Regions from separate parts of the Acetobacterium sp. MES1 genome, predicted to be linked through region 3. Evidence: riboswitches for the same ligand, from Rfam matches in the RefSeq annotation. Region 3 holds a riboswitch; each other region holds the start of a gene.
The links. Region 3 has a riboswitch for cobalamin ahead of BI182_RS03405 (ABC transporter substrate-binding protein). Riboswitches for the same ligand answer to the same signal wherever they lie in the genome.
Positions count from the first base shown of each region.

Region 1 (10,755 bases), on a different contig from region 3:
AAATAGGTTGGAACGAACGGAAATCTTTTTTATAAAAAAAGGAGGGCTAAGCGAAACAAGAGGTTATAAAAAGCCGGATGAGTAACTGAAAGCATGTCTGAAATCGGTTGCAAGTAAATTAGCCGGTCAAGCTGCAGTTAAGAATTTAGGATAACAGGCAGAAAGGGGATTCCAGCTATTCGCGTAAAATTATCATTCAGGAGGAAAAAGTCATGAAAAAAAATAAATTAACACTTTATCTTGTGGCCATAACGATTATGATGGTTTCGGTTCTTTTGATGGGGGCCAGCTGCAGCGCAACATCAGCCAACGTCAGCAATGCAGTGATGACAACCGGGGTAGATGACAGTTCATTGCCGATTGATGAAGTCACTTCATTTCCAGTCAATACCGACGTTTATGTAGCAGCGGAACTCCACAACGCCCCGGATGATACCGATATTACCTTTATCTGGTATCTGGAAGATCAGGTAGTCGATTCTGTGACCATCAATAACGGTGATGTCAGTGATGCACCGCTGTGGGGCATTCTGCCAGCTGAGCTGGTTACCACACCAGGCAACTATGCCGTTGAAATTTATATTGATGACCGGGAAGATCCCGATACGGTTACTGAATTTACGGTTAAGTAAAAAAATAAAAGCGCAGGTCGCCTGCGCTTTTATAATGCCCTTAAAAGGCTGCGTTAGATAATTCAAACGGTGTTTCCTGATAAACGTAGTAATTCAGCCAGTTGCTAAACAGCAGGTTGGCATGGCCCCGCCAGCGCACCACCGGTGGCTGAGTCGGGTCGTCATTGGGGTAGTAGTTGATGGGAATATTGATTGGTTTACCCTGGGAAACATCACGGTCATATTCACCCTTTAGGGTTAGGGGGTCGTATTCGCTGTGGCCGGTGACAAAAATCTGGCGACCGTTTTGGGCCATGACAATATAGACCCCGGATTCAGGGGATGCCGCCATGATTTCCAGATCGGGATGGGCCTCAAGTAGTTCCCGGCGGATTCCGGTGTGTCGGGAATGGGGCACATAGAAGGTATCGTCAAAGCCCCGAAAGAGTTTGACATAGGCCTGTTCCAGGTGGTGTTCAAAAACACCAAAGGCTTTTTCGGGCAACAAATACTTCTCAATTCCATAATGATAATAGAGTCCGGCCTGGGCACCCCAACAGATATGCAGGGTGGAAAAGACATTGGTTTTGCTCCAGTCCATAATCTCGGTGAGCTCGTCCCAGTAGTCTACCGCTTCAAATTGCAGGGTTTCAATCGGGGCGCCGGTAATAATCAGGCCATCAAACCGCTGCGCTTTGATATCTTCAAAATAACAATAGAAAGAGCCTAGATGTTCGGACGGGGTGTTTTTACTTTCATAGGTTTTTGTTTGCAGTAGGGTTACCTCAATTTGCAGCGGTGTATTTCCTAAAAGCCGCAACAGCTGGGTTTCAGTGGTGATTTTAGTCGGCATCAGATTGAGAATGGCAATTTTTAAGGGCCGGATATCCTGATGACTGGCCCGGTCAGCATCCATCACAAAGATGTTTTCATTGGCCAGAATCTGACTGGCGGGCAGATTAGTGGGTATTTTTATCGGCATTGGTTCACCTCCGGGTGATTGATTAAAAACTAAAGCGCCTGAGAAAAGGCCTGATCGAGATCAGCCAGAATGTCGTCACTGTGTTCCAGTCCAATCGACAATCGGATCATATCTTCAGTAACACCGGCAGCAATCAGGTCATCACCAGACAATTGCTGATGGGTGGTGGTGGCGGGATGAATCACCAGCGATTTGGCATCGGCAACGTTGGCCAGATGGGTAAACAGGGTCAGGCTGTCAATAAATTTACGGGCGGCGGCGATGCCGCCTTTGATGCCAAAGGTGAAGATCGAACCAGGGCCTTTTTTAAAGTATTCGTCAGAAAGAGACTTATATGGATTATCAGAAAGTGACGGATAGTTAACCCAGGAAACCTGAGGGTGGTTGGTCAAGTAAGAGACCACTTTCTGAGTGTTTTCAAGATGCCGATCCAGGCGTAACGACAGGGTTTCCAGACCCTGTAACAGTAGAAAGGCATTAAAGGGACTGATGCAGGCACCAGTATCCCGGAGCAACTGAACCCGGGCTTTGACAATAAAGGCCGCGGCACCAATGTCGGTGGCGTAGGTAATGCCGTGATAGCTGGCATCGGGGGTGGTAAACAGCGGGAAGCGGCCGCTGCCAGCCCAGTCAAAACTGCCGCCGTCAACGATGATGCCGCCGATGGTGGTGCCGTGTCCGCCGATAAATTTGGTAGCCGAATAAACTACGATGTCGGCACCAAAATCCAGTGGCCTAAATAAGTAGGGGGTGGCAAAGGTGTTGTCAACAATCAGTGGCAACCCGTTATCGTGGGCGATTTGGGCCACGGCTTTGACATCAACAATATTAATAGCCGGATTCCCCAGTGATTCGATATAGATGGCCTTGGTATTTTCATTGATGGCAGTGCGGAAATTCTCAGGGTCATCCGGGTTAACAAAGGTTGTTGTAATACCGAGCCGGGGCAGGGTGGCGCTTAAGAGATTATAGGTACCACCATAAAGGGTGGATGCGGCCACCAGTTCATCTCCGCTACCGGCGATATTGAGAATGGTGGCAGTAATGGCTGCCGAGCCGGAAGCAAAGGCCAGGGCACCGACGCCGCCTTCTAAAAGCGCCATCCGTTCTTCTAGCACACTGGTGGTGGGATTCATAATCCGGGTATAGATATTGCCCGGTTCTTCCAGGCCAAATAGCCTTTGGGCGTGTTCGCTGTTGTCAAAAACATAAGAGGTGGTCTGATAAATGGGAACCGCCACCGCATGGGTGGTGGGATCAGGGCTTTGACCGCCATGGAGTTGGAGCGTTTCAAATTTTCGGGTATCCTTCATAATCGTATCTCCTTATATCATTATTAATAAATTACATATCATTCCAGTAGGAATTATAAGCAATATAACATAAATAACCAGATCTTGTCAATATGTAAAGCAAAGAATGAAAAATTAACACGTTTTTAATCACTATTTATTTGACATTGATAAAAATTAGGTCTATAATAAACCAAAATACACGTTACAGGTCAACAAGGTTGTGGAAAAGTTCATTTTCTTTGTTGTAAGGTGTCCTGAGAGGAATATCATGGCAGAGTTAAGAAGAAACTTAAATGAATATTATTACGTTAACACCCAAAGCTATTGGTTTTTTAGCTTTGGTTATTTTGCGTACAATCAATTAAGTTCCTTTGAGAATCCCAACCCATGAGAAATTTTTAGCGATACCGGTGTATTGAGTAAAAGTTGATTTTTAGGAGGCTTCTTAGGAAGTCTCCTTTTTTTTCGCAAGTCAAAGGCCAAAGATCATGCTGGCAATTTGGACGCTGACTGCGAATCACCAGAAATCAGAAAGGCGCTTTCTGGTGGTCTTCGGTGCACAGAAGATAAAAATGGGGCCAAGTGATCAGTTCGTAAATTAATGGAGGAAGAAAATGATAATAGTTGTTAAACCCAACACCAAAGAAGAAGATATTCAGAGGTTAATCAAGATGATTGAAACACAGGGGTTAAACATTCATTACTCAAAAGGTGTGGATCACACCATTCTAGGAATAGTAGGGGATACAACCTTGGCAGATGTGGAAAAAATCCGTTCAAACCGTATTGTAGAAAATGTACTCAGAGTTCAGGAACCCTATAAGAAAGCCAATCGTCTCTTTCATCCCGATGACACCATCATTAACGTTAAGGGCCGAAAAATCGGTGAAGGGACAATCAGTGTGATGGCTGGCCCCTGTTCGGTGGAGAGCGAAGAACAGGTTGTAGCGATTGCCAGAAGTGTCAAAGCTTCCGGAGCTACTTTTCTGCGGGGCGGAGCTTTCAAGCCACGAACATCACCCTATGCGTTTCAGGGGTTGGGATATGAAGGGCTAGAGTTACTTAAGATCGCCAGAAAAGAAACCGGATTGCCAATTGTTAGCGAACTGATGTCGCTGGAGCATTTGCAAGCTTTTGAAGATGTCGATATTATTCAGGTAGGTGCCAGAAACATGCAGAATTTTGATTTGCTCCGGGAATTGGGAAAAATTGACAAGCCGATCCTGCTTAAACGGGGGATGTCATCGACGATGCAGGAATTCCTGATGTCGGCTGAATACATCATGAAGGAGGGCAATGATAAGGTCATTCTCTGTGAACGGGGCATTCGCACCTTTGAAACCGCCACCCGAAATACCCTGGACATCAGCTGTATTCCGGTGCTCAAGCAAAAGAGTCACTTACCGATTATTATTGACCCCAGTCATGCCACCGGGCTGTCCTGGACGGTTGAAGCATTGACCAAGGCCGCCATCGCTGCCGGTGCCGATGGGGTGATGATTGAGGTTCATAACAATCCGGAAGAAGCCCTGTGTGACGGCGAACAGTCGATTACCCCGGAACAATTCCATAAAATTATGATCACGGTCAAAAAATACGCCGAATTTGAGAACAAGGTGATGTAATGAAAAAACGTGAAGATTCCATCGTTGGCTTTATCGGCCTGGGTCTGATGGGTGGGGCTTTGGCCATGGGACTCAGGAAGCAGGGGCCCCGAGAAATCTGGGCTTATGATTTAAACCCGTCGGTGATTAAAAAGGCCTTGGATCAGGGCGTGATTGATCAAGGGGTCTGGGACTCAGCGGGGCTTCAAAAAATGCTGCCCCAATGCGATCTGGTGTTTATCTGCCTGACCCCAATGGACACCCTGGCTTTTTTAGCCCTGTACATGGAAGACTTCAAGCCGGGGGCGATTGTCACGGATATTATCGGGGTCAAAGAAGTGGTCTTTAAAAACCTCGGCAATCTGTTGCGCAAAGATATCGATTATATTCCCGGACACCCGATGGCGGGCAGTGAAAAAGAAGGCTTCGGCGGGGCCGATGATCGGATCTTTAAGAACCGGAATTATATTTTGACCCCCTTACCCTCCAATCAGCCGGAGAATATTGGGTTGATCCGGGACATTGTTACGGATCTGGGTTTTAATCATATTGTTGAAACCACCACCGAAATTCACGACCAGAAAATAGCCTTCACCTCCCAGCTTTGCCATGTGATTGCGGCGGCCCTGGTTGATTGTGAGGATGATCTGTCGATTACTGATTTTGAGGGCGGCAGCTTTGGTGATCTGACCCGGATTGCCATGATCAATGCCCCCATGTGGACGGAATTGTTTATGTGCAACCGTAAAAATTTGCTTGATCAGATTGAGAAATTTGAGACCAGCCTGGCTGCCATGAAAGACATGATCCGTTTGGATGAAAAGGAAGAATTGATTGATCGACTTCAATCAGTTCGGGAAAAACGCATTGCCATGGGGGAGATTCGGGCGGCGAAAAGCTTAAAAAATCTGTGAGTTTGCTTAAGAGATGCGCTGTGAAAACTATTACATCAGCCTGAAAATGATTACGCTATTGACTTAATTGAATATGGGAGTATACTCTAGGTAAAGAAACATTTGAAATCATAATTTTTAGTGGGAACAAAACGAAGAGGGTAAAAGTTAAATAAATAATTGGAGCAAAAAGATCATGAAATTATGTCATCTGCCATCCCTTGGTATGAGAAACATAAAAACGGTGCTGGCAGTATTCATCTGTGTGGTGGTATTTGCAATAATGGGACCGGAGTTTAATCCACTGTTTGCTGCAATTGCAGCGGTGCTTACCATGGGGCCGAGCATTGAAAATTCCATCGAAACTGGTTGGAATCGGATATTGGGAACCATCTTTGGTGGAGCAGCGGGACTGCTGGGCATTTTTGCCGCTAACTTAATTCCTTATGAATTTGCCTATGTGGCTATTATTCCGCTGGGTATTATGTTACTGATCTATCTATGTAATAATTTTCATAAAGCAGGTGCCATTGTTATTACCTGTGTGATGTTTCTCAGTGTCATGACCACCTATCCCCAGGACGCTGGCAGCTACATGCTGGCAATGTTAAGGCTGCTGGAAACAGCATTTGGGATCATTGTGGCGTTTTTAATCAATCGTTTTATCAAGGTTCCGGAATGCGACGAAAAGTCAGCTGATGAGGGATCAGAAACAGAAAAAGAGCTGGTCACCGAGGCAGAAAAACCGGGTAATGACCATCAGAAGTTTAAAGTATCAAGTTTTTTGTATATGCTATTCAAACCATAGGTTTTACGTTTATTCTGGATTTTTGTGACGTCTGGACAAACTAAAATATAATTACCCCTCCCCTTAAAAAAGAGACCACCCGAATACCAGGTGGTCTTTTTTTAGTAAAAAAAATTATTTAAGATGACCGATTACCGTCAGTTTTGCGTTGAAGACCGCCGCCAGTTCGGGTAAGGCAAAAGGTTTGATACTGGCAATTACGGTGGTGGCCGGACCGGCAGAATCCACTACATTCAGATTATTGGGCATCGCTTCAAATTGGTACTGATGAATGGCGGCAAGATTGGTGGCTTCGTATAAAATTCCCTTGGAGCCGCAGGGGACAATCTCATTAACAGCGGGATTTTCGGTTAAGGTTTTAAGATCCTGATAATCGGCGATTTCCGGATCACCTTCGAGAACAAGAGCGGCCCCGAATTTGGGTTTGCCAATGCAGATCACTAAATCCCCGGGTGCAGAGGGGGTGATTCGTAATCGCTTGGCGATGCCCACAACAAAAATGCCAAAGCCGGTCATACAGGTTTTGAAATTTTCTTCAGTTGAACCGTTAATGGGTAGTTCCCCGATGCCAGCCCGCGCCAGTTCTTCCTTAATTCCCTGGATCAGGGCAGCGCCAGTGGGCTCCATTTCACCGACGATGGTGTTGGAAAGACTGATAATCTCGGTGCCGCAGGATAGCAGCTCAAAAAGACAGACCCGGGCGGCAAAAATCGAAATATATTTTGTAGGAACACACAATTCGTCCCCGGGCTTCTCTCCGACACCACCACTGCTGTCACAGGCCGTGACCAGGAGGGTATCGGGAAGCTCAAGGACCGACAGGTCACGATATTGATAAGTTTTCATCAGATCCTCCTTTGGGGGATTGGTTTGCTAATAGTGAAAGTGTCCTGGGCTTGGTGAGTCATTTGGTAATAGCGGCAGTAGGGTAAACACTAGCCAGTTAAACCTGGGTTGAGGTTACCGAAGCGACCTGATTTTTAACTGACAGTGGTAAGGCTTTAAAGATCAGAGCGGCAATCAGAGCGTTGATGCCGCCGACCAGCGCCAGGGGAAACATCATTGCGATAACTCCAGGCCAGGTTAACATTGGAATCAGTAGCGGCGAACACAGTAACAAAAGGATCGGGCCGTTACAGACGGCGGCAACGATAACGCTGACAATCAGAGCGACAATTTCGCTACTGGCCTTTTTAACAAAAACATAAGTATACCAGGTGGCTACCATGATTAACCCCATTCCCAGGCCAATGGCCAGGTGAACCGGTAGGGTCATCGGGAATCCCGAGGTAAGGGCGGTTAAAAGATGACCAATAATCGCAATAATTGCGCCCGCCACAGGGCCCATCAGCAGGGTGCCTAAAAAAGCCGGTAGTGAATCAAAGGCAATGGTGCCAAAAACTTTTAACTGGGCGCCTACAAAAGAAAGGGCAATTAAAAGTGCCATAAAAACTAATTGTCGGGTGTTGATTTTCATAACGAACTCCTTGATTTTTATTATAAAGCATTTGATGGCCAAAGAAAAGACGAACCGATTCCGGTGCCAAACAAAAAAGCCCACATCCAATACAGATGTGAACTTTACCGTCGTCCAAATGGAATCATTTTTGGCAGGTCTCCTGAGTCCGTTTCATCGCATCTTGTCCCTTCCCGTGAGGTGGTGATGACAAGTGCTCCAACGATACAGTGGTGGGTCCCTACAGGATTTTAACCTGTTTCCCTATTCTCCTTTTACAAGGCACCAAAAAAGCTTTATTTACATGGAAGCATAATAGCATATCCGGGATTGGCTTGTCAAATTAAAATTGACCGGGACTAATAATCAATACAAGCAAAAAAGCAAAGCGGGAATGAAGAATTCCAGGATTGGGGGTAAATTCTGGTGTAAATCAAACCCGAAAAAACCGGACCAACCGAAAATTATCGCCAAATATTCCAGCTATAATTCATTGTCTAAAACCCTTGGAGTATGATACAATACAGCTCAAAATGATTAATACTATGAGGTATAAAAATTGATTCTAATGATCGACAACTATGATTCTTTCACCTATAATTTAGTCCAGTATCTGGAGGGACTCAATGAAACGGTGATCGTAAAAAGAAATGATAAGATCACTCTCGACGAGATTGCTGCGATGGCACCGTCGATGATTGTTTTATCACCGGGGCCATGTACGCCCAACGAATCCGGCATCTGTCTGGATGTGGTTCACCGTTTTAAGGGACAAATCCCGATTCTGGGAATTTGTCTGGGACATCAGATCATTGGTCAGGCCTTTGGCTGTACGATTACCAAAGCGCTGGAGCCAGTGCATGGCAAGGTTCATGCCATTGCCCATGACAATGTCGGAGTCTTTGACGGTCTTAATAATCCCCTGAAGGTGACGCGCTACCATTCTCTGGTGGTGGAAAACCGGGATATTCCCGATTTTTTTGAGATTACCGCCAGAACCGATCAAAATGAGATTATGGGGATGCGCCATAAGGATTATCATATCGAAGGGGTGCAGTTTCATCCTGAAGCGATTCTCACCGAAATGGGCATGGAATTACTGGATAACTTTTTTCAAGCGACAAAAGAAAATGGTGTGCGATGCTAATACAAGAAATAAAAACCGACCTAACAAGTTTTGAAAGCTATCTTTTATTTAAGGATGAGCCCTACAGTTTCTTCCTCGACAGCGGGAGAGACCCGGACAGCTTGGGACGTTATTCATTTATCGGCGGGGATCCGCTGCTGGTCTTTACCAGCAAGGATAATGACATCACCATTAAAACCAAGACGGAGACGAAAACGGTTACTGGCGATCCTTTTGATGAACTGCAAAAACTATTAAAACAGTATAAAATGGATTATTCATCGCCGTTTCCGTTTATTGGCGGGGCGGGCGGGTATTTTGGCTATGATCTTTGTCATCATCTGGAAGCCTTCCCCCGGACGGCAGTGGATGATGTTAATGTCCCGGATTGTTTTATGGGCTTTTACGATGGCATTGTGATTATCGATCATAAAGAAGAAAAAACCTATGCGGCGGCTCTGGGGATTGAAGAAAACGAAGCCGATATTGTCAGCCGCTTAGCCGCTCGATTTGCCGGTGATCCCAAGGTCGCCATTCGTTCGGACTTTAAAATCAATGAAAATCTGGAATTCCGGGGTAATTTTACCAAACCGGAATATCTAAAAGCCCTGGATGCGGTGCATGAATATATTTTAGCTGGAGATATTTACCAGACCAATCTGACTCAGCGCTTTAATGCTGATTTACAGTTAAGCCCATTGGAATTATACAGTGAACTTAGAAAAATCAACCCGGCTCCCTTTGCCAGCTATATTGATTTTGGGGTCGGTCAGATTGTCTCCAGTTCGCCGGAGCGTTTTATTCTGGTTCAGGGAAAAAACATTGAAACCCGACCGATCAAGGGCACCATGCCCCGGGGCAAAACCCCGGAAGAAGATGCGGCCAATCGTGAGACCCTGGTCAACAGTGAAAAGGACAAAGCCGAGCTATTGATGATTGTCGATCTGGAACGGAATGATCTCGGTAAAATTGCCAAAACCGGCACCGTCAAGGTACCGGAATTGTTTAAGCTGGAAGAATATCAGACCGTTTTTCACCTGGTCTCCACAGTGACGGCCGAACTGAAGGACGAATTGGATGCCATTGACTGTGTCAAGGCGACCTTCCCTGGTGGTTCAATTACCGGGGCACCAAAGATTCGGGCGATGGAGATTATTGATGAATTGGAGCCGACCCAGCGAAACATTTATACCGGTTCGATTGGCTATATTGGTTTTAACGGTGATCTGGATCTGAACATCGTCATCCGCACGATTGTCTGTAAGGATGGCAAAGGCTATTTTCAGGTCGGCGGCGGAATCGTCTGGGATTCCGACAACGAGTCCGAGTATCAGGAAACCTTCGATAAGGGTCGTGCCCTGATGGATGCATTGAAACGGTATTAAAATGGACTACGTCAGTTATAACGGGGAAATTTCAAAAAAACCGCAGATGCCGCTGGATCAGGGCTTTCTTTATGGCTATGGGGTGTTTGAAACCATCAACGTAGCCCAGGGCAGGCTGGTTTTCTTTGAGGATCACATGGAACGGTTCAAACAGAGTGCCCTGGTGTTGGGCCTGAAGTTGACCATTAATCCTGATCAGATCCGAAGCGAGTGTCAGCAGATTATTGACAAAAATGCGATGATTCGGGGTGGCCTAAGGGTTACTCTCAGTAAGGGCGTAAAAGCGGATAACCTGCTGATCACGGCCCGGGAAAACCATTATGACCGTCGGATGTTTGAGCAGGGTGTAAAAATTTGCACCGCTGATACCATCCGCAATGAAAAATCCCGGCTGGTGAGCATTAAGTCCAACAATTATCTGGAGAATCTGCTGATTTTAAATGAAGCCAAAGCCCTGGGCTTTAGCGAAGCGGTTTTTTATAACACCCAGGGCTATCTGGCTGAGGGCTGTATGACCAATATCTTTTTAATTAAAAACGGAACCGTCTACACCCCGGCAAGAGATTGCGGACTGCTGGCCGGGATTGTCAGAAAC
Region 1 covers NZ_MJUY01000017.1:28,968-39,722, forward strand. The annotation lists gene BI182_RS07030 (hypothetical protein) at 213-632, shown strand; gene metA (homoserine O-acetyltransferase MetA) at 673-1,593, opposite strand; gene BI182_RS07040 (O-acetylhomoserine aminocarboxypropyltransferase/cysteine synthase family protein) at 1,623-2,906, opposite strand; gene aroF (3-deoxy-7-phosphoheptulonate synthase) at 3,503-4,513, shown strand; gene BI182_RS07050 (prephenate dehydrogenase) at 4,513-5,406, shown strand; gene BI182_RS07055 (FUSC family protein) at 5,582-6,193, shown strand; gene BI182_RS07060 (hypothetical protein) at 6,308-7,039, opposite strand; gene BI182_RS07065 (ECF transporter S component) at 7,137-7,670, opposite strand; cobalamin riboswitch at 7,786-7,954, opposite strand; gene BI182_RS07070 (anthranilate synthase component II) at 8,209-8,796, shown strand; gene pabB (aminodeoxychorismate synthase component I) at 8,790-10,160, shown strand; gene BI182_RS07080 (aminotransferase class IV) at 10,162-10,755, shown strand, end outside.
Region 1: linked by a shared signal. The riboswitch ahead of BI182_RS07065 (ECF transporter S component) and the one ahead of BI182_RS03405 (ABC transporter substrate-binding protein) in region 3 are both predicted to bind cobalamin.

Region 2 (10,755 bases), on a different contig from region 3:
CAATTTGTGCTTCAATGGCCGGATAATCCAGCTGTTCCAGATAAGCGTCCACAATGGTTATTGGAATGTTGTTGGCAGCCAGCATGCCACCGATGTAGCCGGTGTTAAGACAGGCGGACAGGGGGGCATTGGCGATATCGTTACAGCGATCAGCGCTGATGGAACGGGGATGCTCGAGTAGAATGACGTTCATGAGGTGACCTCCTGCCACATAAAGATATTTTTTTTAGTGTGATAGATTTCCAGTTCATACCGAGCCCGGTCGTAGGGCGCCGGGTTATAATAAGTCGGGTAGAGCAGATCGGTTTCAGGGGTGATCACGCCATGCTCCAGCGCCTGTTGTTCGACCCTGGTGCCCGGTAAAATCCGGATATTATTAAGGACGATCGTGCCCAGGGTTTTGGAAGCGTGATGGATTTTATAAATCGCATCAATAAGTTCCTTGGCTTCTTGCTGGGTGGCGGCGGTATCCCCGGGCGTATTGACCAGAAAGTGATAAACGGTAACCACGCCGCTGGCCGCCAGAACCTGAGCGGTGTCGAGGATATCCTGGACCTTCATATTTTTATCCAGCGCATCCAGTGCAGTCTGGCTGAGGCCATCGGGGGACAGTGAAAAACATTCACAGCCGGATTGGGTATAGAGCGCAACGTTTTCCTCGGTTAACAGGTTCTCCCGGAAAAAGCCGCTCCAGTTGATCGGGAGACCCCGCCGGATAATTTCGGCACAGATCGAATCGAGATGATCAACAGGAATATTAACCACCGAATCGGTGAAGTGAATTCGGGTGACACCGTAGGTTTCATAAAGAAATTGAATTTCGTCAACCACCGCTTCCGGGGTGCGGCAGCGCATTTTTGTTCCTTGCAGCAGCGGATAGGAACAATAGCCGCAGCAAAAACAGCAGCCCCGTTTGGTTTCCACGCCGATGCTTTCGACATATTTATTGACAGTGAGGTAGGGTCGGGGATCCAGCAGATCGCGGTTAGGCATGATATAGTCACGCATATCATAATCGCCGACTGGTGGGACAATGATCACCGCTTCTTTTTCTCGATAGCAAAGTCCTGGTAGCCGGGGCGGATCGTTAAGGTTATTAAGTAATGGGACGATGATGTTCTCGGCCTCGCCGGTGACGCCGAAATCTATTTCCGGATATTCGTTCATCAGCCGATCCGGGAACAACGAAAAGCCAGTACCGCCAACTAAGATTCTGGTCTTTGGGGCGTAGCGTTTAATCACCGCCAGAGTTACGGCAAAGCTGGGAATCAGCGATGAGGTTTTATTACCCAGAGGATCGATGTTACGCAGCGAAAGACAGATCACATCCGGCTGTACGAGATCCAGCTGCTGCCGCAGATCCCCATAGGGATCGAGGGCCATATTCATGTCAAAAAGCGCTAGCGTGTGATCGGTGCAGCGTTCAACCTGGGAGGCTAAAACGACGATTCCAATCGGATAAACCCGCTCGATATCGATGCCCTCCATTGAAAGGGCCTGGATGAAAAGTATTTTCATGATTTCTCCTTGGTTTGATTAGCAGTTAATTGGTATCCTGTTGAAAGCAAAGGCGATCCAGTGCCGACTGAGATCGGGCGGCAAAGATCAGGGCGGTGTCGGTGGTCAGGGGCATCAGCGGCGAGGTGACCAAATCGTGCTTTTCCAGTTCAATAGTCACCCAGGCTCCGGAAAAAACCTTGCCATTGTAGGTGTTTAAAAACATATTGATATCGCTCAGATGAGCTTTGACGGGGTGATGTTCATTAAAAAAATCATGGATCAGGATGATGCCGTCATCGCTTAAATGGCTGGCTGCAGTTTTTAAGACCCGTTCATTTTCCGCTTCAGCGTAGGCATGAACAATATTTGAAAGAATGATCAGCTGATATTTTTGAGTTAGCCCCCATTCCGGCTCCAGAATATTGGCGGGATGATAGCAGACCCGGTCAGAGAAAGTGGTGACCTCAACAATTTTTTGGGTCTGGGGCAGCATCTGTTTGATATCTAACAGGGTTGCGTTGGTGTCCGGGAAAGCTTTTAAAAAGGCCAGCGCCATGGCCCCGGAGCCGGTCCCGACATCGAGAATAGCACCACTAAGTTCTCTAAAAAAGGCAGTGCAGTCACGGGCTTTAAGCTTGGCGACATTGTCCATGGCCCGGATATAGTTGGCCCGGCGTCGGTTCAATTCCGTCTCGCTGATATCTTCCGGTAAAAAATTAACCCGGCCGCCAGCAGACAGCGAGGCTTTGAGGGTATTCCAGTCATCGCGCAGGTTTTTTCGCCACAGGATTGAGTCGCCCTGATAAAGCGGACTCTCTTTTAGTAGATATTCTTTGGTTATCAATTGGTTATAGTAAATGTTCTGGTGTTGTCCCAGCAAGCCAAGGCTTATTAAAAGAGCCAGGTACCGTTCCAGGGCGCTTTCGTTGGCGCCCAGCGCTGAGGCGAGCTCAGCGAGACTGGCACCCCGGATTCCGAAGTCATCGATGGTCTCAAAAAGATCCATCTCCAGCGCCGTGAACAGGGAATCGGAAACCCAGTAGGCCGTGGCCAGGTCTTCCAGATACTGACCGCCGTTGGTTTTAGGATCATAGCCCTTCATGACCATTGGTTACTCCGGCATCGGCAAAGGTTAAGACATCACTAATCACCCGGGCGGAAGATTCCACCAGATGCATGGCGACCGCTGCTCCGGTGCCTTCTCCCAGGCGGAAATTAAGGTTAAGCAGCGGTCTGAGCCCAAGGGCCTGCCACATCAGCTGATGTCCCGGTTCTTCACTCTGATGGGAGGGGATCATGTAATCCAGCGCCTGGGGACAGAGGGCCTTGGCAATCAACGCGCCGGCAGTGGAAATAAAGCCGTCCACCAGGACTGGTACCTGTTTGAAGGCGGCGCCCAGAATTACGCCGGCAATCCCGGCGATCTCGAAGCCGCCGACCTTGGCGAGGACATCGATGGGGTCGGTTTTGTCGGGTTGATGGCGGTTAATCGATTCCCGGATTACTTTGATCTTATTAATCAGAGCGGCGTTATCAATTCCAGTTCCCCGGCCGGTGACGGATGAAACCGGATACTCGGCCATGACGGCCAGGATTGCAGCGCTGGGTGTGGTGTTGCCAATCCCCATATCGCCGGTGGCCAAAAGGTTAATCCCCTGCTCTTCAATGACCTGAGTAGCCACGTTGATTCCGGCTTCCAGAGCAGCAATGGCCTGTTCCCGGGTCATTGCCGGTTCGCAGTAAAAGTTCCTGGTGCCATGGGCGATTTTGCAGTCGATGATGGCGCCTTGCTTAACCAGCTCGGGCATATCCACGGCGACGCCCATATCGACAACAATCACTTCAGCCCCGGCGGCTTTGGCCAGAACATTAATGCCAGCGCCGCCTTTGACAAAGTTTTCTACCATCTGAGGGGTGACTTCCTGGGGAAAGGCGGAAACGCCTTCAGCCACGACGCCGTGGTCCCCGGCCATGGTGATGACCATTTTTTTATCGACGTTGGGGCGGATGGTGCGTTGGATGCCAGCCAGTTGTTCAGCGACGACCAGCAGCTGACCGAGACTCCAGGGTGGAATGGCCAATTGTTCAATATGATCCCGGGCCGCCTGCCGCCACTTGGGATCGGCTGGTTCGGTGTTATCGATGACGTGTTTTAAGGTATATTTGGTTTCGATCATGGTACTTATCCCTTCTCTATGGTATTAATTATAATGCACAGCGTTTCGGGAGGTCACGGACCTCCCCTACGGTCTGATGATTTAGATCGGGTGCTGTTTTTAGTCCGATAAAAAATAATGAAACATCTATTTTAGAAACGTAGTGATTTGGCAGTTCGTAGGGGCGAACCGTGTTCGCCCGCATCATTTAATCAATAATTTAAGCCAGTCCGAAAAACTCCGCGGCCACATCGGCCGGACATTTACTGTCTCCGCAGACGGCACAGCCATGGGAGGGCGTCTGGGCCGCCAGGGCAGCAATCAGATTGGCCTGGTTAATGGCGTTTTTGACCTGTTCTTCCTGATTGCGGGCAACCCGGGACCGGGACATTGCCAGATCGCGGTTCCAGGCCGCGCCGCCACGCTTTAAGACATTAGCGGCATTAGCAGCGATCCGGGTGGTTTCGACACCGATACGGACATCGTCTTCATTGGGCAGACCCAGATGTTCGGCTGGAGTCAGATAACAAAGGAAGTCGGCCCCATGCATACCAGCAAAGGCCCCACCGATGGCACCGGATATATTATCATAACCGGGAGCAACATCGGTGGCCAGGAAGCCCAAAATATAATAGGGCACCTCAAAGCAAAGTCGTTTTTGCAGCAACATGGCTGAGGGTATATGGTTTAGGGGCACATGGCCGGGGCCTTCCACCATCACCTGAACGCCAGCTGCCAGGGCCCGTTTGGTTAGTTCGCCAGCAACCATCAAGCCACGTAGGTGGGCTTGATCGAGGGAGTCGGCGTTGGCGCCGGGTCGGATGGCATCGCCGATGCTTAAAACTGTATCGGTGGCTTTAAGAATTTCCAGCAACCGGTCAAACTGTTCATAGAGGGGGTTTTCTTTATCATTATGGAACATCCAGCCGGTCAGCAGCGAGCCGCCCCGACTGCAGATATCGGCCACCCGGCCAGTTTTCTTTAATATTTTGAGAAGATCCATATTTAGAGCCGAGTGGACAGCCATAAAATCCATACCGGCTTGACACTGCTTTTCGACCACGGAAAAAAGATCATCGGCCGTCATATTGACCATCAAGCCCCGTTTATCAGCCGCTTCTTTGGCCGCCTGATACACCGGCACACAGCCAGCGGCGATATTGGAATTACTTAAACTCAAGGTCCGCATCGTATCGATATCGGCACCCATACTTAAATCCATAAAGCCATGGGCACCGGCGGCTTCAATGATTTTTAGCTTTTTGACTTCCATTTCCATGTCATCGCGGTCACCGGAGGTGCCCATCAGACCGTTAACTTTGACGTCCAGTCCGCCGCCGATGCCGCAGATTTTAGAACGGTTGCGCAATTTATTTTTAGGAATGACAATCCGGCCAGCGGCTACTCCCGCCCGGATAAATTCCGGGGTGAAGCCTTCGCTAATCGCCACCATTTCCATTTCTTCGGTAATTTTACCCGCCCGGGCTTTTAACATTTGGGTCATCGTTCGTTCCTCACTTCCTGGTTTTCGTCTCGTAAATACTTGCCGATAATTTTCATGGCACAGAAGTCGCCGCACATGCTGCACTCGGAGGCGAAGTTGGTGCTGCGATCTTTCCAGACTTTTGTGGCAGTTTCGGTATCGATGGCCAGTTCCATCTGTCGGCCCCAGTTGAGTTCCCGCCGGGCGTGGGACATTTCCAGATCCCAGGCAATCGCCGCCGGATGACCTTTGCCGACATCACCGGCATGGGCGGCAATGCGGCTGGCCATCACGCCCAGATAGACATCTTCGGCACTGGGCATACCGATGTGTTCGGCCGGGGTCACATAGCAGAGAAAGTCCGCGCCATAATAGGCGGCAATCGCTCCGCCAATGGCACCAGTGACATGATCCATCCCGGCCCCGGAATCAGTGGGCAGACAACCAAAGACAAAGTAGGGTGCACCACCGCATAATTGTTTTTGTAATTGGACAGTCGTTTGAATCTGATCCAGCGGCACGTGGCCAGGACCTTTAACCATCACCTGAACGCCAGCCGCCCGGGCCTTTTTAACCAGGCCGCCGAGGATCACCAATTCATGAACCTGAGCGCCATCCAGTGAATCAGCGATACAGCCGGGACGCATGCCGTCGGCAAAACTCAGGACGACATCATATTTTTTACAGATTTCCAGGACCCGGTCATATTGGGTAAAGAAAGGATTTTCACAGTGGTTGTGAATCATCCAGCCGATCAGATGGGAGCCTCCATAACTTACCAGGGGATCAATCCGGCCTTCTTCTTTGGCGCGGTTGATCACGTCCATGGTGGTGCCGCAGTGCAGGGCTAAAAAGCTGACACCATCAGCAGCCTGTTTTTCCATCATCGCAAACATGTCGTCGGCGGTCATATCTAAAGCGGTACCATATTTTTCCTGAGCCATGGCCAAGGTTTGATACAGGGGCAGGGTACCGACTGGCCGATCCACTGTAGCTAAGACTTTTTCACGCATTGCATCGATTGGGCCCCGGACACTTAAGTCCATCAGGGTATCGGCCTTGGCCTTAACGGCCTGGTCAATTTTAGCCATTTCACTGGCGATGGTGTCGTCAACTTCATACATCCCGACGCTGGCTGAGACCTTGGTAAACAGTCCTTTACCGACTGCCACCGGGTTGATATTGGGGCGGGCGCTTTTAAGAATAACGATTTCGCCAGCGGCCACTCCCTGGCGAATCAGCTCGGGATCGAGTCCTTCTTTTTCGGCCACATAAATCATTTCGGCGGTGATTTCACCCGCCCGTGCTTTTTCCAGAATTGTCATTGTTTCCTCCTGAATGATTGTTGGTATTTTAGAAAAAAAAAAAGCCCACAGCATTTATAAAAAAAATAACCGCCATGAACTTTACCTTCGTTCATTCAGGATCGATCATAGGCAGGTCTCCTGACTTGGGGTTTTAGCGCTACGCCACACCTTCCCATTAAAAAACAGTGGTCTTTGTGGTTTGCTCCGCCCTTACAGTGATGGGTTCGTTCAGGACTCTCACCTGATTCCCTATTCTCCTTATTGCTAAGGCACCATATGCTCGCTTTTCGATTTACTTGTTTTTGATTATACAACCTAAAAAATAAATGTGCAAGAAAAAAATTAAAAAAATGATTTGGACAGTTGAGATAAAAAAAGAATCAAACTATGTTATAATAAATCAAATGAATGAGGGAGGTGAGAGGATGAATCTTGTTTTTATCTGGTTGATTTTGTTTATCGTTTTTCTGGTAGCTGAACTGGTTACAGCTGGGGCGTTGGTTTCAATCTGGTTTTGTGTGGGCTCTTTGGTGGCTTTAGTTGCTGCCTATTTTGGCGCGGCTTTCTGGGTGCAGATGATCGTTTTTTTTGTCGTTTCCATTGGTTTATTATTGGGTACAAAGCCGTTTTTAAAGAAACATCTGGATCCCAAAAAAATGGCGACCAATGCCGATCGGATCCTTAAAAACCGGGGCATTGTTGAAGAAGAAATCAATAACCTCAAAGGTCAGGGGGCGGTCAAAATAGACGGGAAGTCCTGGTCAGCCCGGAATGTCGATGGTGAGGCTGTTATTCCGATTGGTGCTGAAGTGACTGTTGTGGGAATCGAAGGCGTTAAGGCCATGGTTCGGGCGGCTGAGAAAGAAACTATTTCAAAATAAAAGGAGGAAAAAACATGTATGGGCTCATTATTTTAGGTGTCATCTTTATCATTTTTATTGTTGTGATTATTGTCAATGCCAAGATTGTTCCTCAGGCCAATGCCTATGTAGTCGAACGGCTGGGAGCTTATCATTCTACCTGGGAAACCGGTTTTCATATTGCGATACCAATTATTGACCGGATCTCCAAACGAATCAGTTTAAAAGAGCGGGTAGCCGATTTTCCACCACAACCGGTTATCACCAAAGATAACGTCACAATGCAAATTGACACGGTTATATATTTGCAGGTAACCGATCCCAAATTTTATATGTATGGGGTGGATAATCCCATGAAGGCGATTGAAAACTTAACGGCTACGACCCTTCGTAATATCATCGGGGATATGGAGCTTGATGCAACGCTCACCTCCCGAGATGTCATTAATACCAAGATGCGGGTGATTCTCGATGAAGCCACCGATCCCTGGGGGATTAAAATCAATCGGGTGGAGCTTAAAAATATTATGCCACCAGAAGCGATCCAAAATGCGATGGAACGGCAGATGAAGGCCGAGCGGGAACGACGTGAAAAAATTCTTCAGGCCGAAGGGGAAAAAGCCAGCGCCATTCTGGTGGCAGAAGGTGAAAAATCTGCGGCAATTTTGCAGGCAGAAGGTTTGAAAGCGGCCGCTATTTTAAGCGCTGAAGCAGACCGGGAAGCCCAGATCAGACGGGCAGAAGGGGAAGCCGAAGCGATTATCACGGTTCAGGAAGCTGTTGCCAATGGGGTTAAAATGTTAAACGCTGCTGATCCAATCCAGTCGGTGATTGCGCTGAAGAGCTTATCAACCTTTGAAAAGGTAGCTGATGGCAAAGCCACCAAGATCATTATACCATCTGAAATTCAGAGCTTGGCCGGTCTGGCCACATCCCTCAGTGAAATTATGAAGGATCAGGCTAAAGTCAGTCAATAGAGTAATTTATAAACAACCATGAATGGGCAATTGGGAAATGGCTAGTCGTTTCTCAATTGCCCTAAGTTTTTAAATACATCAATTAAGAAAGAAGGAATATTTTTGGAAATCACAAATACGCAACTCATCAAACGTTTTATACCCTATTATCAAAAATACAAGTGGATTCTGTTGTTGGATTTATTTTGCGCGACCCTAACGACCGTTTGCGATCTGGTATTGCCGTTAATTGTTCGGTTCATTACCAACACCGCCATCAATGATCTGGCCAGTCTGACCGTGGAGATTATCTTGAAACTGGGACTATTATATCTGGCGTTGCGGCTCATCGATGCGGTAGCCAATTATTTTATGGCCGATATCGGTCATGTGATGGGGGCAAGGATCGAAACTGATATGCGTCGGGATCTTTTTTCCCATCTGCAGAAGTTATCTTTTTCGTTTTACAGTGATACGAAAATCGGCCAGCTGATGTCCCGAATGACCTCGGATCTTTTTGACGTCACCGAATTTGCCCATCATTGTCCGGAGGAGTTTTTTATTGCCGCGCTAAAAATTGGGATTTCATTTGCGATTCTGAGTTCCGTCAATCTCTGGCTGACAGTAATTATTTTTATGGCCCTACCGGTGATGTTTTTAACCACTACTTTTTTCCGCAAGCGGATGCGCCGGGAGATGAAGCGCTCCCGGGTGCAGACCGGGGAGATCAATGCCCAAGTGGAAGACAATCTGCTGGGGATTCGGGTGGTTAAGTCCTTTGCCAATGAAACGATTGAAGAGCTGAAGTTTGAAGCGGGAAACAGTCAGTTTTTGGAAATAAAGAAGAAAACTTATCGCTATTTTGCGGGATTTCAGACTACGACCCGGCTCTTTGACGGCCTGATGTATCTGCTGGTGATGGTTTGTGGAGGGATTTTTATGATTTACGGCGCCATTAATCCCGGGGATTATGTGGCCTACCTGATGTATGTCACGACGTTGCTTACCTCGATCCGCCGGATTGTCGAGTTTGCCGAGCAGTTTCAACGGGGGATGACCGGATTTGAGCGCTTTATCGAAATTCTTGATGAACCGACCGAATATGAAAATCAGGCGAATGAGGTGGAACTCACCGATGTGGTTGGTGATATCCGTTTTGAAGATGTCAGCTTTCAGTACAACGATGGTGGTGATGCGGTGCTGTCTCATATCGATGTTGAGGTGAAGGCAGGGCAAAATATTGCCATAGTCGGACCGTCCGGCAGCGGAAAAACGACCATGTGTCATCTGATTCCGCGCTTCTACAATGTGAGCTCCGGCCGGATTCTGATTGATGGTCAGGATATTCAGGGTTTGACCCTCCATTCGCTGCGAACCCAGGTGGGGGTTGTTCAGCAGGACGTTTATCTTTTTTCGGGGACGGTCTATGAGAACATCAGCTATGGTCGGAATGATGCTGGCCGGGACAGCGTCATTCAGGCGGCCAAACACGCCGGGGCCCATGAATTTATTGAAAAGCTGCCTCAGGGTTATGATACCCATATCGGCGAACGGGGGATCAAACTTTCAGGCGGTCAGAAGCAGCGAATCAGTATTGCCCGGGTATTTTTAAAAAATCCACCGATTCTGATTCTTGATGAGGCGACCTCGGCCCTGGATAATGAAAGCGAACGGATTGTTCAGGAATCCCTAAAAGAGCTGACTCGGGGTCGAACCACCTTTACCATTGCTCATCGGCTGACCACCATCAAAAATGCCGACTCGATCTTGGTTCTTACCGAAGACGGGATTGTCGAAAAAGGCTCTCATGAGGAACTGCTCCGGGAAGAAGGGGTCTACTACGATCTCTACCAGATGTACCGGGAGCTGGATGAATTAAACGAAGAGTTTTAGCCGTTCATATTGCCGCAGTTGTAGCCAGCCAGGTCCAGGGTGATGGATTTGATGCCGAGGTTTTTCAGGGTGTCGATCAGGGCCAGGCGGTTGTCGATGATAGTGGTAAAATCGTCAGGGTCGCATTCGATTTTAGCGGTATCGCCCAGCAGTCGCAGCCGGTATTGGCTTAAGCCCAGGGATTTGAGAAAATCCTCCCCGGCTTCTATAGCCGCCAGAGCGGCCGGAGTAATCGGCGTGTTGGTAGGAATCCGGGTGGCCAGGCAGGCCATCGCCGGTTTGGTGGCTGTTGGTAAGCCGTAATAGGCCGAGAGATCCCGAATATCCTGCTTGGTTAGTCCAGACTCTTTTAATGGGCTAAAAACCCCCAACTCACCGAGAGCTTTAATCCCGGGTCGGTAGTCCTTCATATCATCAAGATTGGAGCCGTCCAGAATTACCTCGTAGCCATTGGCCAGAGCAGCATCTTTGATCTGGGTAAAAATAAATTTTTTGCAATGATAACAGCGATCAGTTGGGTTTTTTACAAAATTTTCCAATGCAAAGACATCGGCTTCAAGCACTAAGGGGATTGCTCCGATGGCTTTGGCCAGCGCTTGG
Region 2 covers NZ_MJUY01000025.1:11,433-22,187, reverse strand. The annotation lists gene BI182_RS08540 (B12-binding domain-containing radical SAM protein) at 1-193, opposite strand, end outside; gene bzaD (B12 lower ligand biosynthesis radical SAM protein BzaD) at 190-1,518, opposite strand; gene BI182_RS08530 (class I SAM-dependent methyltransferase) at 1,544-2,608, opposite strand; gene cobT (nicotinate-nucleotide--dimethylbenzimidazole phosphoribosyltransferase) at 2,589-3,677, opposite strand; gene bzaB (B12 lower ligand biosynthesis ThiC-like protein BzaB) at 3,877-5,160, opposite strand; gene thiC (phosphomethylpyrimidine synthase ThiC) at 5,157-6,464, opposite strand; cobalamin riboswitch at 6,559-6,738, opposite strand; gene BI182_RS08510 (NfeD family protein) at 6,872-7,327, shown strand; gene BI182_RS08505 (SPFH domain-containing protein) at 7,342-8,283, shown strand; gene BI182_RS08500 (ABC transporter ATP-binding protein) at 8,392-10,155, shown strand; gene larE (ATP-dependent sacrificial sulfur transferase LarE) at 10,152-10,755, opposite strand, start outside.
Region 2: linked by a shared signal. The riboswitch ahead of thiC (phosphomethylpyrimidine synthase ThiC) and the one ahead of BI182_RS03405 (ABC transporter substrate-binding protein) in region 3 are both predicted to bind cobalamin.

Region 3 (10,755 bases):
CTTGGAAAACAGCACCACTTCGATATCAATAGTGCCATAAACCCGATCAGTGACTTTCTTCTTTACCACTTCGGCCAGCTGATTAAAATAGTCCGGCAGATTTTCGGCCAGGATTATATCGGTGGCTTCGTCGGTGGTTTTGGCGGCCATGATTTTTGCCATGGTATCCCGGGATGCACCCAGGATACCGGCATGGGCGGTCAGAATCTCCATCCGGCCATCAGCCACGCTGCTATGGGTATTAAATATTCCGCCCGCTACCTTGACAAGCTTACCCAGATGCCCAATTAAAAGAATTTTATCAAAACCCATCCGCTCGGCCTCATCCAGCATAAAGCCGATAAAATTGCTGGTCTTAACCAGCACATCTTCATTAAGCCCCAGTTCCTCCGAGAAGTCTTTGCCATAATTGCCGGGCACAAAGATGATTTCATTAAAGCCCTTGGCATGAAGCACCGAGAGTTCCAATTTCAATGAAGCTTTCCAGGCCTCTTCACTCATCGGTTCCACAATGCCGGTGGTGCCGATAATTGACAGTCCGCCTTCAATCCCCAGCTTGGGATTAAAGGTGCGCTTGGCCAGCTCAACTCCCTGGGGAATCGACAGCTCCACCTGCCAGCCTTTGGGTAAATCGGGCCGATGCTTGATGGCATCAGAATCCAGAACCGCACGAATTTCCTGGGCGATCATCTCTCTGGGGGTGGGATTAATGGCCGGTTGACCTGGGGGGATGCTGAGTCCCACCGAGGTCACGATACCGACGCCAATGCCGGCAGCAAAGCTGATCCCATCCTGATCAGATGGGGTGACCTTTGCAAAAATCTTAATGCCATTGGTCACATCCGGATCATCCCCAGCGTCTTTGACTACCGAACAGGACGCTTCGTACTCGGAAAAAGTCTGATCATGAAGCACCAGATCCAGGGGCCAGCCTTTGGGCGTATTGATTTTTACCGTATCCCATTTCTGCTGATTTAAAAACATCAGCAGGGCGGCTTTGGTGGCCGCCGTCGCACAGGAACCGGTGGTATAACCATAACGCATTATTTTGCCATTTTTTTCGACGGTTTTATTAAACATCAAAACCCTCCCTTACTGAAGGGGATAATTCTTCTTGATTAATAAGGTCGATAAGTAAGGAATCTTACCCTTTAACACCTCAATATCCCGGATCACCTGCTGGGTTTCCATGCCAATGTTGGACACCAGCACAAAACTTTTCTCCAGCCCCCGGGCTTCCAGCTCCGCTGCCATCCAGGCATTGTTGGCAGAAATTTTCATCACCACAATGTTCTGGTGGGCATCCAGGATCGCCCGGATTTCTTCCACCGGCTGGGTCATGGCCACAATCCCCAGTGATTCTTCGCCCTGGGTCAGGGGAATGTTCAGTTGGGCCCCCAGATTACAAAATGATGGCACCCCGGACAGGGTGATCACTTCAATATCCCGTTTTAACAAGTATTCCATCACATAAGAATAGGTGCTGAAAACCATCGGGTCACCCAGGGTAATAAAAGCGACATCTTTGCCCTGGTTAAGGAGTACCTCTATTTCGTCGGCATTCTCCTGCCACTGTTTTTCAAGAGCTTCCCGTTCTTGAGACAGGGAAATCATTGGGAAATTCATTTCTACAACCTTGGAAAGATCGGAAATGTGGCTTTTAACTATTTCAAAGGCAACACTGGTGCTGCCCATTTTTTTTACCGGCGTAATCACTGCATCACAGGCATCCAGAACTTTAGCCGCCTTAACAGTAAGCAGATCCGGATCTCCGGGACCAACCCCGATACCATAAAAAATTCCTTTTTTTGATTCTGTCATCATCCTTACCATTCCCTTCCCAGTTGATAGAGCATGGCGTTAAGAATGGCCGCCACCACCGGGCTGCCGCCTTTGCGGCCGTTGATGCGGATGATCGGGCTGTCGATTTGATCCAGGGCTTCCTTGGATTCGGCCGCCCCGACAAAACCGATGGGGGCACCAATAATCAAGGCTGGTTTGGCAGTACCCCGTTTCACCTGTTCAATTAAAGTATAGAGCGCAGTCGGTGCATTGCCGATGGCAAAAATGCCAACGCTGTCATCTTTTAAGGCTTTTTCCATACTGACGGTTGAGCGGGTAACGCCCCGTTCTTTGGCTTCGGCAGCGACATCGGCGTCGTGGACAAAATTGACAATTTCAATGCCGTGATCGGCCAGTGCTTTTTTATTGACGGCGACCTGAATCATCCGGGTGTCGGCGTAGATTTTTTTGCCCTGTTTCAAGGCTTCCATCCCACTTTCATAGCCGCTATTTAAAATTTCCAATAAATCGGCATACTCAAAATCGGCGGTGGTGTGAATAATCCGTTTGACCATTGGCGCAATCGCTTCCGGAAAAACCTTGTCTCCCAACTCTTCAGTAATAATCTCAAAACTACGCTCTTCAATTTCTCTCGGGTTGTTAATGTATTCCATCTTGTCTCGCTTTCGTAAATGAATTTTTTTATTTATTGCATCAATCGATGCTCTATTTTTACACCGTTTCGGTGATAATTTTTATTCCGCCGGGGATCAGGCGATTGTGATAGATTTCGGCGTAAACCGAATCGGGAACAAATTTTTTAAAGGCCTTGTGGAAATCCTCTTCCTGAAAATCACCCTTGTCATACATAATCCCAATCACCGTGCCACTATGGCCGATGACGGTGCCCAATCCGCCAAAATCCCGGGACAGACCAATCAGACAATCCAGATAGTTCTTATTTAACCGCTTCTGGTTAAGGATAGCGCTCTTGGTACAAGCCGCGCCGATATCTTTCAGGCTGTTGGTGCGCACCCCTTGTTCAAACTGAGCGACAATTTCGGCAAAGGTTTCTAAATCCTCTGGTGAATAGTCATCCTGGGTTTCATTAAAGGTCATGGTATCAATGCCGCCATGAAAATCAACAATCAGGATGTCCGCCGACACGGTGCCGTCAAATTCCTTTAGCACCGAGCCACTGATATGATTAAACAAATTTAATTCTTCAAACATCAAATTATCGGAGGGCTCAATGGTCGTGCACAGGGCACCGATCTCTTTGGGGGTCAGACCCAAGTTAAAATATGCCGAAAGTCCGGCGGCCATGCCGGCAATGTCAGCGGTACTGCTGGCCATGCCTTTCTCCAGCGGAATCTCGCTGGTCATGGTAACATGCAAATGCTCCATTTCCGGCTGGGGAATTGCAAAGTGCCGGAAAACTGCTTCGACCAGTTTTTTTGTTTTGAGTTTAAGACACTCAATATTCCCCGGACCTTCTTCAAGAATAATCCGGGAATAACGGTCAATCGGGCTGGATACCAGACAGGGGCTGCCATCATACCAGCCCTGGATGTATTCGCCGCAGGTGCCCGGGGTTTTAACTGTAACCCGCCTCATGCCTGCCCCGCTTGGTGCTCAAGAACCACATTTAAGAGACTGGTTAAAAACAGCGGATTGCTGTAAAAATGAATATGAGGATAGCCAGCCAGAACGTTTTTCTGGCGATAGCCGCAAGTCCAGGTTTTACCTTTTTTGGTGATCACATAGGCAGTCGGCAAGGCTTCGGTGGTACTCACCAGACTGTGATGAAATTCGTGTCCCCGGATCTCGATGGTTTTGCCGCACAGATAGGCGGCGATATTGACATAGCCAAACCGCTGCAGCCGTTTGGTCATCTGAGCATCGGCCTCGAAAAAGCCCACTGCTGGATTGGTTTCGCCGCTGTTTAAGGTCATCGAGTTGGTTAAATACATCAGCCCGCCGCACTCGGCATAGCAGGGTAGTCCTGCTTCCAGCTTACTTTTGATATCGGCGATCATTGCGGTGTTGGCTGCCAGCTCGGCGCCGAAGATTTCCGGAAAGCCCCCGCCGATATATAGGCCGTCGAGTGATTCAGGTAGACTTGCATCATTTAATGGACTGAATTCGACCACTTCCACCCCGGCATGCTTAAGCGCCATAAAATTGTCATCATAGTAAAAATTAAAGGCCCGGTCTTTGGGCACACCAATGCGCAACCCCTGATATTTAACGGCGTAGTCTGCAAAAGGATCGGCATAAGCCCTGACCTCCTGATCGTGCTGGCTGATTTTCCATAAGGTATCGAGATCAATATGGGCTTCGGCCAATGCTCCGGCCATATCCACCTTGTCCCGGAAATCAGCAATCTCTTCCACTGGCACCAGCCCCAGATGACGGCTGTCCATAACAATATCGGGATTGTTGGGGAAATACCCCAGACAGGTCACATCGTTATAGGCTTCTATCATTTCTTTTAATAAGAGATAATGGGATTCGGTTGAGATCCGGTTGATGATGACCCCGGCAATTTTGGTATCGGGATCAAAATCGACATAGCCTTTAACCATTGCCGCCGCACTTTTGGCCATGCCCCGACCATCGATGATCAGAATCACCGGCGCATCAATGGTTTTAGCCAGATAGGCGCTGCTGCCGACATCCGATTCCAGACTATGGCCGTCATAAAGACCCATCACCCCTTCAACGATACCCAGATCGTTTTCTGCCAGACGACGGGAGAATAACCCCCGGATCGTTTCTTCGTCTAACATCCAGGTATCCAGATTAATGGACGGCTCGCCGGTTACAAAGCGGTGAAACATCGGATCAATGTAATCCGGCCCGGTTTTGAAGGGCTTTACCCTCAGTCCCCGTTTCTTGAAGGCCGCCATGATGCCCATGGTGACGGTTGTTTTGCCGACGTTACTGCTGGCTCCGGCCAGCATAAAATAATTCATAATTGTGTCTCCTTTTTCCAATGACATATCTCGTTATTCGCATTCACTGATCGACCGCTAAAAACCGTTTAATACGAAATTATTTATCTTCAATTAGCGTCAAGGCTTTAACTATTTCAATAAATTCCTGATGATCATCAATTTCATTAACCGTCTTGTGCTTTTTGATCGCTTCCAGCCGCTTTTGCAGCTGACCTTCGGTAAAATCATTATTCAGACAATTGCGGTGGAAATATATCTCCCCCGGTAGCTTTTCCAGACCGTTTAGATTTGTAATGTTGCCGTGGCCAAAGGGCAGATCAGAAATCAGAATCAGGTCGCTCTTAGCCATAACGGCCAGGTTTTTAACCTGTTTTTCACTGCTGATGGCCGTAAAGGGGCTTTCTTCAATCATCGGAATCCCCAGTACATCACAGATAGTCCAGTCATCGCTGCCCTGGTTGACCACCCCGGCGGTGAGCTGATGACCCATGGCTTCGAGTTCTTCAAGCACCTGGGACGCCCTGTTGCCGCCGCAGATCACATGAATCCGCAAGCTGCGGTAGTCCTCCGATTCTTTAATCACCCGCAGGGGAATAATTTCCGGTTTTCCAAACAGCTTGTTCTCCTTGATAAACATTTTCATCTCATAGACTTTTTTAAGGTTAGGCTCGGTGATCACATCTTTGGGGATGCCATCGACAATCGCCTTGCCGTCTTTCATTAAAATCAGGCGGTTACAGTAACGGGCCGCCAGATTAATATCATGCAGCACGGCCACCACTGTCATCGATTTTTTCAGATTAAGATCACGAATCAGCTCCATCACTTCAATCTGGTGGTGGATATCGAGGGCGGAGGTGGGTTCATCCAACAGAATGATGTCCGGTTCCTGGGCAATCGCCCGGGCAATAATCACACGCTGCTTTTCCCCGCCGCTGAGATTATTGTAAAGCCGTTTTCTAAACGGGAGGGTCTTGGTAGCCCGCATCGCCTCCGTCACAATGTGGTAGTCATTCTGACTTTCCCTGGTCCGATAACTTAAGTAGGGGTTTCGTCCCATCAGAACAATATCCTCAACGGTAAAATCATAGTCGATATCAAAGGACTGGGGCACGACTGCAATCATCTGGGCCCGTTCCCGTTGGCTATAGCGGGTATTGTCCTTTTCTTCCAGGGTGATGACCCCGGATTTCACCGGCAACAAACCGGATAAACATTTTAACAGGGTTGACTTCCCGGTGCCGTTAGGACCAATCAGGCCGACAAACTCACCCTGGCAGATGGTGGCGTTAAAGCCCTTAAGAATATCTTTTTCACCATAGCCGGAGACCACATCCTTAAAATCCAGCATGACTTTTGGCATTAATCGTTCCATCTCAGGCACCTCCTTGCTTGCGTTTTCTAAGCAGATAGACAAAGAAAGGCCCGCCAAAGGCGGCGGTGATAATCCCAACGGGAATTTCCTGCCCGGCCACCGTTCGGGCCAGGGTATCGCAAAGAATCAGAAAGGCCCCGCCAAAGAGCAATGAGAATGGAATGAGTACCCGGTGTTTGGGCCCGGTTACCAACCGCACAATATGTGGCACCACCAGTCCCACAAAGCCGATGATCCCAGTTACCGAAACCACCGCCGCCGTCAGCAGGGACGAGGTAATCAGAATTTTCTTTTTTAACCGTTCGGTATCGACGCCCAGCTGGGTGGCGGTTTCCTCGCCCAGGAGCATGATATCGAGCTCCCGCACTGAAGTCAGCATGATCACCCCGCCAATCAGCACATAGGGCAGGACTGTTAAAACCTGATCCCAGCCCTTGCCGTTTAAACTGCCCATGATCCAGAACATAATCTGGGTCATCTCTTCCTGATTAAAAATCATCAGTAGATACATAATCGCACTGATGGTTTGACCAATGGCAATCCCGCTGAGCAGCAATGTCGCCACCGGTACCTTGCGCCCAACCCGGGAAATATTATAAACCACCAGAATCGTGGTAAAGGAACCAACAAAGGCTAAAATCGCCGTACCATTCATTCCGAACAAACTGCTGGAAAAATTCATGACAATACCAATCGTCGCCCCCAGCGCCGCCCCGGAGGACACTCCTAAAATATAGGGGTCGGCCATCGGGTTTTTAAAAATGCCCTGGTAGGCGGCGCCACAGATAGCCAGCACGCCACCGGTAATAAAGGCCAAAATAATCCGGGGCAGACGGACATTCCAGATAATCGCAATGGCCCCGTCACTGATATTTTCCATCCCCAGATCGATATGAAAAATCTGATCCAATAGAATTTTATTGGCATCCCAAAAAGAAATCGATGCCACCCCCAATAAGGTACAGACGTAAATGATGATGATGCACATGGCAATGGACAGGATGATGCCATATTTCTTGACGGTATTCTTCATGTATTCTCCCACTAATCATTTTGTCTGTTCACCCCCTGAGTCTCTCTACTTAAGAAAACCAGGGGGCGAACAGCCTTCGCCCCATCAGACAAACTTATTTGGTAAATATTTCCGGATAAATGCTTTCGGCTATTAAGGCCATCCCCTCAATAATTCGGGGACCGGGCCGCTGAATCATATCACTTTCCGGGGTCAGGTATTCAAAGTAGATCAGTTGATCATTAATGATCGCATTGATCTTATCAAAACCAGCGGTGGCTTTAACATCCTCCGGTTTGGTATAAAGCGAAATATAAACATCCGGATTATCAGCAATGATTTCTTCGGTGCTGAGCTGCGGCCATTGTTCTGCTCCATCAGCGGCAATATTGACGGCGTTCAAATCGGTCAGCATCGAATCCAAAGTGGACCCGGGACCAGCGGTATAGAATTTTCCGATATCAAAGAAAACTGACTTTTGGGTTTTGGCAGTCTTCGCCTTTTCGATTAACGCTTCTCGGTCAGCTTGCATTTTTTTAACTATTTCAGTCGCTTTGTCGTTGGCATTGGTGACCTCGCCAGCCTGAACAATATTGGCCAGGACGCCGTCAATATTGGCAGCATTAAAGGTAATTACCTTGGCGCCAGTGGCTTCCAACTGTTGTTTGATATCATCGGAGACAAAATCCGAGGCCACCACAATATCCGGTGCCAACTCAATAATTTTTTCCAGGGTTGGTGCGTTAAAACTACCAATATCGGTCACGGCTAAAGCGGCTTCGGGGTAATCACAGTATTTGGTCCGTCCGACGACCTTGTCCCCCTGATCCAGGGCAAACAGGATTTCGGTTGTTGCCGGAGACAATGAGACGATCTTCTGGGGTTCTTTTTCAATGGTCACTGAATTACCGGCATTATCGGTTACCGTGACCGGGTAAGTAGTCGAGCCGCTTTTTGTTTCGACGCCTGATTCATCCGCTGTCGTTTTGCCTGGCTGACAGCCGGTAAAGGATACCATTAAAGCAATCACAGCAAGAATCACCAACCAATTTCGCATGCTTTTCTTTTTCATTTTCGTCCTTCTTTTTCTTTATTTTTTTGCATTTTTTTGCAAAAATAAATCCAGCTTCCTGTGGAGGCTGGATACTAAACAAACGGTTTAATCCTGTTCTTCCCACCGAAGAATATCAATGATTATGAGTGTCCTGACTTATGCGTATTCTTGATTCTCACTTCCCATCCTTAAAGACAGTGGCACAAAAATCTCGTTGGCAATTACAGTAGCGGGGGCTGTAGAGGTCTTCCACCTCTTTCCTCATCACTTCTTTATTTATATTAGTGGCAGTGTATCATAGAATCGGCAACTTTTCAATTGATTATTTTTGCGGTGGTTTTTCATCATTTATGGCCAGACTCTCAAGCACCGCCCGGGCAAAATCAAGCGGTTCCTTTTCCCGCCAGTCTTCATTGGCCAGCACCTCATAGGAAATGGTCGTAATCGTTGGCACGGTCAGAATTTCGGCCATTACCTGATCTAAGGGAATGCTGCCTTCGCCGGGAATCCAGTGGCGGTCAGCCTTAAAATCATTGTCGGACAGGTGCAGGGCCTTAATCCGGTCTCTATACTTTTTTAGAATCCGGCCACAGTTCTGTTCTTCCAGAAAATCGTGGGAGCTGTCATAGCACATCCCAAAGCGGGGGGCATTAATCTGATCGAGCAGATAACAAAGCAGATGCTGCCGGGAAACATTTTCCACCGCCAGATCAACATCGTATTTTTCGGCCGCATCAGCCAACTCGGAGAAGAAGGCCAGGCCTTTATCGAGATCCGGCTCAAATTCATCGAGATCATTGGTGTGCATCACCATCGCCGGGATTTCAAAAGCCTGGCAATCTTTGAGATAATCTTTGAACATCTTTAACTTGGGTTTTATCTCCATCCGGGAGGCGGTCCAGATGTCGCTGTAGCCGATAAAAGGGGCATGGATATTGGTGATCCCCAAACCGTTTTTTCGAACCAACTCCGGGAATTCTTCTTTTTTCAAGGCCCAGGGCTCAAACTCATCCTCCCAGGAAATCATCGCTTCTTCAAAACCGGCATCGGCAATGATTTTGATGCGATCTTCAAATTTCATAAAATAGCCAAACCAGGAAAACATACTATACTTCATAATGGCCTCTCATTCTCAAATAAATTTAGGTTTTTTGCTGATATTTACCCATGCCCTTCAAATTGCCACTCTGGTCATCTTTTAAAAACTGCGCTATAATATCTCTAATACTAAAATTGGAGCGTATTCATGAAAAAATATTACAAAGGCATTCTGATCGGCATTGGCTTTATCGCCTTATCCGCCATTCTTTACTATTCGCATTTTTTGATTTTCAAGGATTCCCATCATATCTTTTTGTATCTGCTGGGCGACATTGCCTTTTTACCGATTGAAGTCTTGCTGGTTTCGGTAATTTTTCATAAGGTCATTGAAGATAAGGACAAAAAAGAACGGCTCAAAAAAGTCAACATGGTGCTCAGTGTTTTCTTCTCCGAGGCTGGTGTCGAACTGATGCAGTTCTTTTCCCGGGAAGATCAACACCTCCCAGATTTTCGGGAATTTCTGCTGATCAAACCGCAGTGGGATAACCGGGATTATAAAAACGCCCTGAAGAATCTGAAGGGGGTTCGCCATCATCTGAGTTTTTCCGGGCCCTGCCTTACGAATCTCAGCGAATTTTTAACGTCGCACCGGGAGCTTTTTTTAAAACTGCTGGAAAACCCGTTTCTGGTTGAGCATGAAACCTTTACCGACCTGATCATGTCACTTTCTCATGCTGAGCAGGAACTGTCCAGCCGCAAAAACCTGCTAACGCTTAATGACAATGATTACCGCCACCTGATGACCGATATTGAACGGGCCTACCAACTGCTGCTGGTGGAATGGCTGCTGTATATGAACCACCAGCGCAAGTCCTATCCGTTTTTGTACTCTTTTTCGATCCGAACCAATCCCTTTGATCCCCAGGCCGAAGTCGAAATTCAATAACCAACGTTCTTCTCAACCTTTAGGGTTATCGCTCAACTACCGTACCGACCAATTGTTAATCTGTTGTTCGCCGCGGAATCGGACAGGCGATGCCATGTCCGCTCCGATGCGTACAACATGATGTAACAATTATCGGTACTGGGTTATCTTGAGACAACAAATAGCTTTTTGATCTTACTCGCTGATCGTTTCCACCGACTCGATAGTATATTTCTGTTTGCTGAAAACCAGCTCCATCAGCATTGACAGGTATTTGATGATCACCGCCAGAATCACAAAGACGCCGAAAAAGCCAAAGACGATGACCAGCATCATTGAGGTATAGCCGGACACCACGTCTTCGGTAACATAGCTGACTAGAGTATAGATGCCGATGCCAAAGGTGGCCACCATCATAAAGACCGCTGCCAACAGGGTCATCTTGTAAGCCACGTTGGTAAACAGAATCAGCGAATCGGCGGCCATTTCTTTGCGCTGATAGCGGGTTTCCTTATCGTAGCCCTTGGTGCAGGAGCGGTCATTGTCGTACTCGATGGTGTCAATCTTTAAGCCACAGTTGGCGTAAACCGCCTTACGGTAGGGAAT
Region 3 covers NZ_MJUY01000011.1:21,066-31,820, reverse strand. The annotation lists gene cbiD (cobalt-precorrin-5B (C(1))-methyltransferase CbiD) at 1-1,080, opposite strand, end outside; gene cobI (precorrin-2 C(20)-methyltransferase) at 1,093-1,824, opposite strand; gene BI182_RS03430 (precorrin-8X methylmutase) at 1,827-2,456, opposite strand; gene BI182_RS03425 (GHMP family kinase ATP-binding protein) at 2,515-3,399, opposite strand; gene BI182_RS03420 (cobyrinic acid a,c-diamide synthase CobB) at 3,396-4,760, opposite strand; gene BI182_RS03415 (heme ABC transporter ATP-binding protein) at 4,840-6,117, opposite strand; gene BI182_RS03410 (FecCD family ABC transporter permease) at 6,119-7,150, opposite strand; gene BI182_RS03405 (ABC transporter substrate-binding protein) at 7,245-8,201, opposite strand; cobalamin riboswitch at 8,308-8,500, opposite strand; gene BI182_RS03400 (sugar phosphate isomerase/epimerase family protein) at 8,506-9,300, opposite strand; gene BI182_RS03395 (MJ1433 family protein) at 9,430-10,170, shown strand; gene BI182_RS03390 (glycosyltransferase) at 10,345-10,755, opposite strand, start outside.